DNA from 2 places in the Streptomyces durhamensis genome. Region 1 is predicted to be linked to the other one. Evidence: riboswitches for the same ligand, from Rfam matches in the RefSeq annotation. Region 1 holds a riboswitch; the other holds the start of a gene.
What was found. Region 1 has a riboswitch for glycine ahead of gcvP (aminomethyl-transferring glycine dehydrogenase). Riboswitches for the same ligand answer to the same signal wherever they lie in the genome.
Positions count from the first base shown of each region.

Region 1 (3,398 bases):
TGCTCGGCGGGCGCGAAGGGGTGCAGCTGGCCGAACTCGGGCCAGGTGACCGGCTCCATCTCCGTGGTCGCGTTGAGCTTCATGGTGCAGGAGCCCAGCGGGATCATGCCGCGGTCGAGCGCGTAGTCGCGGTCGGCCAGCCTGCGCAGGTAGCGCAGCATCGCGGTCTCGGAGCGGTGCTGGTGGAAGACCGGGTGGGTCAGGTAGACGTCGGTGCGCAGCAGCGCCTCGGGGAGGGTGTCCTCGGCGGTCGTGTCGAGGGCCTCGATGTCGCCCTCGACGCCGAAGGCGGAGAAGACGGCGGCCAGCTGAGCCCGCTTGGTCGTCTCGTCGCAGGCGAGGGAGACGTGGTCGGCGTCGACGAGCCGCAGGTTGACGCCGCCCGCCCGGGCGGCGGCCACGACCTCGGCGGCCCGGCCGGGCACGCGCGCGGTGAGGGTGTCGAAGTAGGCACCGTGGACGATCTCCACACCGCCGGCCTTCAGGCCCGCGGCGAGGATCGTGGCGTACCGGTGCGTGCGCCGGGCGATGGCCTGCAGGCCCTCCGGCCCGTGGTAGACGGCGTACATGCCGGCCATCACAGCGAGCAGCACCTGCGCCGTGCAGATGTTGCTGGTGGCCTTCTCCCGGCGGATGTGCTGCTCACGAGTCTGCAGCGCGAGCCGGTAGGCCTTGTTGCCGTCCGCGTCGACGGAGACGCCGACCAGGCGGCCGGGCAGGCTGCGCGCGAACTTCTCGTGCACGGCCATGTAGCCCGCGTGCGGACCGCCGAAGCCCATCGGCACACCGAAGCGCTGGGTCGTACCGACGGCGATGTCCGCGCCCAGCTCGCCCGGCGAGGTCAGCAGCGTCAGCGCGAGCAGGTCGGCGGCCACGGTGACCAGGGCGCCCAGCTCGTGCGCCTGGTCGATGACCGGCTTGATGTCCCGTACGGCACCGGAGGCGCCCGGGTACTGGATCAGTACGCCGTTGATCTCGCGCTCGGCGATCTCGGCCGGAATGCCCTCGCTGAGGTCGGCGACGACGACCTCCACACCGGTCGGCTCCGCGCGCGTCTCGATGACGGCGATGGTCTGCGGCAGCGCGTCCGCGTCGATCAGGAACAGGCCCTTCTTGTTCCTGCCCATGCGCCGGGACAGGGACATCGCCTCGGCGGCGGCCGTGCCCTCGTCGAGCAGAGAGGCGCCGGAGGTGGGCAGACCGGTGAGGTCGGCGACCACGGTCTGGAAGTTCAGCAGGGCCTCGAGCCGCCCCTGGGAGATCTCCGGCTGGTACGGCGTGTAGGCGGTGTACCAGGCCGGGTTCTCCATGACGTTGCGCAGGATGACCGGCGGGGTGAAGGTGCCGTAGTAGCCCAGGCCGATCATGGAGTCCAGGACCTGGTTGCGGTCGGCGAGCGAGCGCAGCTCGGCGAGGACCTCGGCCTCGGTGCGGGCGCCCGGCAGGTCGAGGGCGTCGGCGTTCTTGATCACATCCGGGACCGCGGCGGCGGTCAGCTCGTCGAGGGAACCGTAGCCGACGTGCGCGAGCATCTTGGCCCGCGCCTCCTGGTCGGGCCCGATGTGGCGCTGTTCGAAGGGGATACCCGCTTCGAGTTCCGAGAGCGGAATGCGGTGGGCGGTCATTGCGGAGGCCTCCTGGTCTGACGCGACCTTCGAAGGGCACCACGGCGCGGGTGCCCGGACGGCCTCCCCCTCTGTCATCTCAACCTGAGAGCTTCACCGGGTACCCGAGGGCCCCGGCTTTCACCGTCGGTGAGAGCGGAAGCCGTCGACACCCGCCCTGCTTTCCAGAGTGACCTCGTCCGTGCGGTACGTGAGCCTGAGAGATTCCGGGGAGGATTTGCTCCTTCGGCGCCTCCGAGGTGGTCGGAGGACTCTCCCGCACGGGGTCAGCAGCCGCTGTCAGCCTACCAGCGAGGTCAACGCCCGAGCCTTCGAGTGGCCGCCTCCCTGAATGTGCTCTTTCGTAGTGCTTACGGATGTGTTGCGACCAAGTGGAGGGAGAGGGACCGTGCAGACCGAGATCGATCCGCGCAACCTGATCGGCCGCAAGGCGTTCGACCGCACTGGCACCAAGATCGGCACCGTCGACGAGGTCTACCTCGACGACGCGACCGGTGTGCCCGAGTGGGCGGCCATACGCACCGGCCTGTTCTCCCGGGACGCCTTCGTCCCCCTGGAGCCCAGCGAACTGGTCGAAGGCTCCCTCCACGTCCCCTTCGACCGCTCCCTGATCAAGGACGCGCCCGACTTCGGCGTCGGCCGCCACCTCTCCCCCGAGCAGGAACTCCAGCTCTACCACCACTACGGCCTGGACGTGGCCCCACCTCCCGCCGTCCCCGACCACGACTTCGGCAAGCTGGCGGGCTCGGAGGAGGCCTGAGCCCCGGCCGGCGCAACCGCCGCGGGCGGATCGGAGGGACCCGTCACCAACGGCAACGGATCAGCCTGCTCCAGCGCGGGATCGTCGACGGAGAACGTCCGCACCCGCCCCGGCGGGGACTGCGGCGTCTCGAAACGCACGGTCACCCGCCCCAGCCCACTGCCCTGGACCCACCCGGGCCCGTGCTCGGCGTGCCGCACATCCTGCCCGGCGCGCCAGTGCCGTTCGACAGGCTCCGGCCGCTCCACGGCGGCATCGGCCACGGCCTCCTCCGGTACCTCCGCCGCCCGCGCGGGCAGCGCCTGCGCGAACAGGTCCTCCTGCGTGTAGTCGGCGAGCCCGGACACCCCCACGCCCAGCAGCCGTACCCCGCCCGTGGTGTCCACCGAGTCCAGCAGCCGGGCGGCCGCCTCCCGCACGACCGCCGGATCGTCCGTGGGCCCTCTGAGCGTCTCGGAGCGGGTCAGGGTCGAGAAGTCGTACCTGCGGACCTTCAGCACGATGGTGCGCCCCGACAGCCCGGCCTCGCGCAGCCGCCGCACACAGCGGTCGGCGAGCCGCTGCACCTCCAGGCCGATGCGCAGCCGGTCGTGGATGTCCACGTCGTAGGTGTCCTCGACCGACACGGACTTCGCCTCGCGCTCGGCCACCACGGGCCGCTCGTCGCGGGCCAGCGCCATGGCGTACAGCGCGTGCCCGTGCGCCTTGCCCAGCAGCCGGACCAGTTCGTCCTCGCCCGCCTCCGCCAGCTCCCCGACCGTGGTGATCCCGGCTCTGCGCAGATGGTCCCCCGTGGCCGGCCCGACCCCCGGCAGGGTCCGCACCGGCATCGGCCCCAGCAGCGCCCGCTCCGACCCCGGCTCGATGAGCACCAGGCCGTCCGGCTTGGCCTGCTCGGAGGCGATCTTGGCGAGCATCTTGGAGGCCGCGAGCCCCACCGACCCGGTGAGTCCGGTGACCGCCCGGATGTCCGCGCGCAGCTTGGTCCCGGCCAGCCGCGCCGACCGCGCGTC
Region 1 covers NZ_JNXR01000057.1:9,337-12,734, reverse strand. Annotated here, with positions in the region: gene gcvP (aminomethyl-transferring glycine dehydrogenase) at 1-1,625, opposite strand, end outside; glycine riboswitch at 1,800-1,894, opposite strand; gene IO33_RS0141495 (PRC-barrel domain-containing protein) at 2,014-2,385, shown strand; gene IO33_RS0141490 (DNA polymerase IV) at 2,307-3,398, opposite strand, start outside.

Region 2 (3,398 bases), on a different contig from region 1:
AGCAGGTCGGCCGGCTCCTCCGTGACGCGCACCTTGAACAGCCAGCCGCCCTCGAAGGGGTCGGAGTTCACCAGCGACGGGTCGTTGACGACGTCCTCGTTGATCTCGGTGATCTCACCGGTGACCGGCGAGTACAGGTCGGAGACCGACTTGGTGGACTCCAGCTCGCCGCAGGTCTCGCCCGCGGCCACGGTGGAGCCGACGTCGGGGAGCTGGGCGTAGACCACATCGCCGAGCGCGTTCGCCGCGAACTCGGTGATGCCGACCGTCGAGACGCCGTCCTCGGCGGCCGACAGCCACTCGTGCTCCTTGCTGTAGCGCAGGTGCTGGGGGTTGCTCATGGCCTGAATTCTCCTGTACGCGCGGGAGTGCTGGTGAAGGGGGGACTGCTGGACCTGCTCGTGAGCAGGGGAGATGTGCGCAGGGTCACGTCACGCGACGCCATGCGCCCAGTGTCTACTTCTGTCGCTTGTAGAACGGCAGGGCCACGACCTCGTACGGCTCATGGCTGCCGCGGATGTCCACGCCGACGCCCTCGGTCCCCGGCGCCGCGTGCGCCGCGTCGACATAGGCCATGGCGATCGGCTTGCCCACGGTGGGGGAGGGGGCGCCGGAGGTGACCTCGCCGATCACCTCGCCGCCCGCGACGACGGGGTACCCGGCGCGCGGGACGCGCCGGCCCTCGGCGATCAGGCCGACGAGGACCCGCGGCGGGTTCTCCTGGGCCTTGGCGGCGGCCTCGGCGAGCGCCTCGCGTCCCACGAAGTCGCCCTCCTTCTCGAACTTCACCACCCGGCCGAGCCCCGCGTCGAAGGGGGTGAGCGAGGTGGTCAGCTCGTGCCCGTACAGCGGCATGCCCGCCTCCAGGCGCAGGGTGTCCCGGCAGGACAGGCCGCAGGGGACCAGGCCGACGCCCTCGCCGGCCTCGGTCAGCGCCTGCCACAGCTCCACGGCGTGCTCCGGCTTCACGAACAGTTCGAAGCCGTCCTCGCCGGTGTAGCCGGTGCGGGCGATGAGGGCCGGGACGCCGGCGACCGTGCCGGGCAGGCCGGCGTAGTACTTCAGGCCGTCGAGGTCGGCGTCGGTCACCGACTTCAGGATGCCGGGGGACTCCGGGCCCTGCACGGCGATCAGCGCGTACGCGTCCCGGTCGTCGCGGACCTCGGCGTCGAAGCCGGCGGCGCGCTCGGTCAGCGCGTCCAGCACCACCTGGGCGTTGGAGGCGTTGGCGACCACCATGTACTCGGTCTCGGCGAGGCGGTAGACGATCAGGTCGTCCAGGATGCCGCCGTCGGCCTGGCAGATCATGGTGTAGCGGGCCCGGCCGACGCCCACGGAGGCGATGTTGCCGACCAGGGCGAAGTTCAGCAGGGCGGCGGCCTGCGGGCCGGTCACGGTGATCTCGCCCATGTGGGAGAGGTCGAACAGACCCGCCTTGGTGCGCACGGCCACGTGCTCGTCGCGCTCGGAGCCGTAGCGCAGGGGCATGTCCCAGCCGGCGAAGTCGGTCATCGTCGCGCCGAGCGAGCGATGCAGGGCATCGAGCGCGGTACGACGGATTTCGGTACTGCTCATCGGACGGTCGTCTCCCAGGGCGAAGGCATGACGGGCGAGGTCGTTCCTCCCCATCTGTCATCGGAACCTGAGAGGTTCGCCAGGACCGCCCAGGGACGATCACGGCTTGCACCTTGGGTGGAGCCACTGTCGCAGCGGCCCGCTTTTCAGATGTGCCTCGCCCGCGCGGTAACGGGGCCTGAGAGATTCAAGGGAGGGACTTGCTCCTTCGGCGCCCCAGCGAAGACTGCTGGGAACTCTCCCGCGCGGATTCAAGCGGCCGGTATGCAGTTGGCGGCCACATCATTGCACGCCACACCCCCGCCCGTCAGGGCCCGCATCTGTAACCGGGCTGTGGCACTACGCGCACCGAACCGCCGAAGACCGTCCATTACCTTCTCTTTACATTAGATGGGCATGGGATGACCGAGCCGACAGGGGAGGACGATCACGGTGACCAGCACCCCGGCGTACGCCGCCACCACCGGTATCCCGGTGCCGAAGCAGCCCTCCGCCCCGGCCCGCGAGTGCTGCGCCGACCGCCCGGCCCCGGTCGTGCGCGACCTGCGCGAGGGCGCCGGCCGCAGCCCGCACGTCCTGCGCTTCGGCCCCGCGGACCTGGTGGTGATCACCGGCCTGCCCGGCAGCGGCAAGTCCACCCTGATGCGGCGCGCGGCCACCGGCCGCCGCATCGACTCCCAGGACGCCCGCGACCGCTTCGCGACCCGCCTGCCCCGCGCCCTCCCGTACGCCCTCTACCGCCCCCTGGTCCGCCTCGCCCACTACGCCCGCCTGCGCCGCGCCCTGCGCGCCGGCGAGGGCGTCGTCGTCCACGACTGCGGCACCCAGCCCTGGGTGCGCGCCTGGCTCGCCCGCGAGGCGCGCCGGCGTGGCGGCACCCTCCGTCTGCTCCTGCTCGACGTTCCGCCGCAGACCGCCCGCGACGGCCAGCGGACGCGCGGCCGGGGCGTCTCGCGCTACGCCTTCCGCCGCCACCGCCGTACGACCGCCCGGCTGCTCGACGCGGTCGAGCGGGGCGAGCTGCCCGCGGGCTGCGGCTCGGCGGTGCTGCTGGACCGTGCCGCGGCGGACGTCCTGCAGCGGATCGAGTTCAGCGGGTGAGGGGCCTCGTGACCGGCGGGTGGGAGGACGGCGTGCGGAGGGTGAGGGGCTGTCACGGGCACCCGCTAGCCTTCATGGTCACAGCAGTGGTTTCCAGCAGGCGGTAGGCAGATGGACTTCCCGGCGGACATTCCCGCGGACTTCCCGGCACAGGCGCACCCCCAGCCGCACGGCGGCTGGCCCGGCAACGAGCTGGAGGAGGTGCTCTCGGCCTCCCTCGGCGTACCCGCCGCGGCCGGCCGGATCATCGAGGTGCTGGGGCGCAGCCTGCTGTGGATCCCGCTGCCGAGCGGCGGCGGCCCGGACAGCGGCCCGCTGGACCTGCCCACGCTGGACCTCGGCGGCCAGGTGTACGTCCCGGCGTTCAGCTCCGAGGAGCAGCTGCGCCAGGCGGCCGGCCCGCACATGGCGTACACCATCGCCCCCGCCGTGGAGTTCGCCCGCGGTCTGCCCCCGCAGGTCGGCATCGCGGTCAACCCCGACGCCCTGGTCGGCATCCCGCTCCCGCCCGAGGCGGTGGCCGAGCTGTGCCGGGCCGGCCGCACCTCGCTCGACGGCCCCGGCACCGGCGGCCGGGTCCGCCTCTTCGAGCCCGACTGGCAGGACGACCCGGTCGACTTCCTCTCCGCCGCGTCCGCCGAGTTCGCCGAGACCGGTGTGGTCCTCACCGCCCGCCGCTGCCTGGCCGCCGTCGAGACGGCCGACCCGGTGATGTTCGTGGG
Region 2 covers NZ_JNXR01000033.1:40,996-44,393, reverse strand. Annotated here, with positions in the region: gene gcvH (glycine cleavage system protein GcvH) at 1-341, opposite strand, end outside; gene gcvT (glycine cleavage system aminomethyltransferase GcvT) at 457-1,575, opposite strand; glycine riboswitch at 1,620-1,731, opposite strand; glycine riboswitch at 1,732-1,829, opposite strand; gene IO33_RS0135665 (AAA family ATPase) at 2,008-2,676, shown strand; gene IO33_RS0135660 (enhanced serine sensitivity protein SseB) at 2,788-3,398, shown strand, end outside.
Region 2: linked by a shared signal. The riboswitch ahead of gcvT (glycine cleavage system aminomethyltransferase GcvT) and the one ahead of gcvP (aminomethyl-transferring glycine dehydrogenase) in region 1 are both predicted to bind glycine.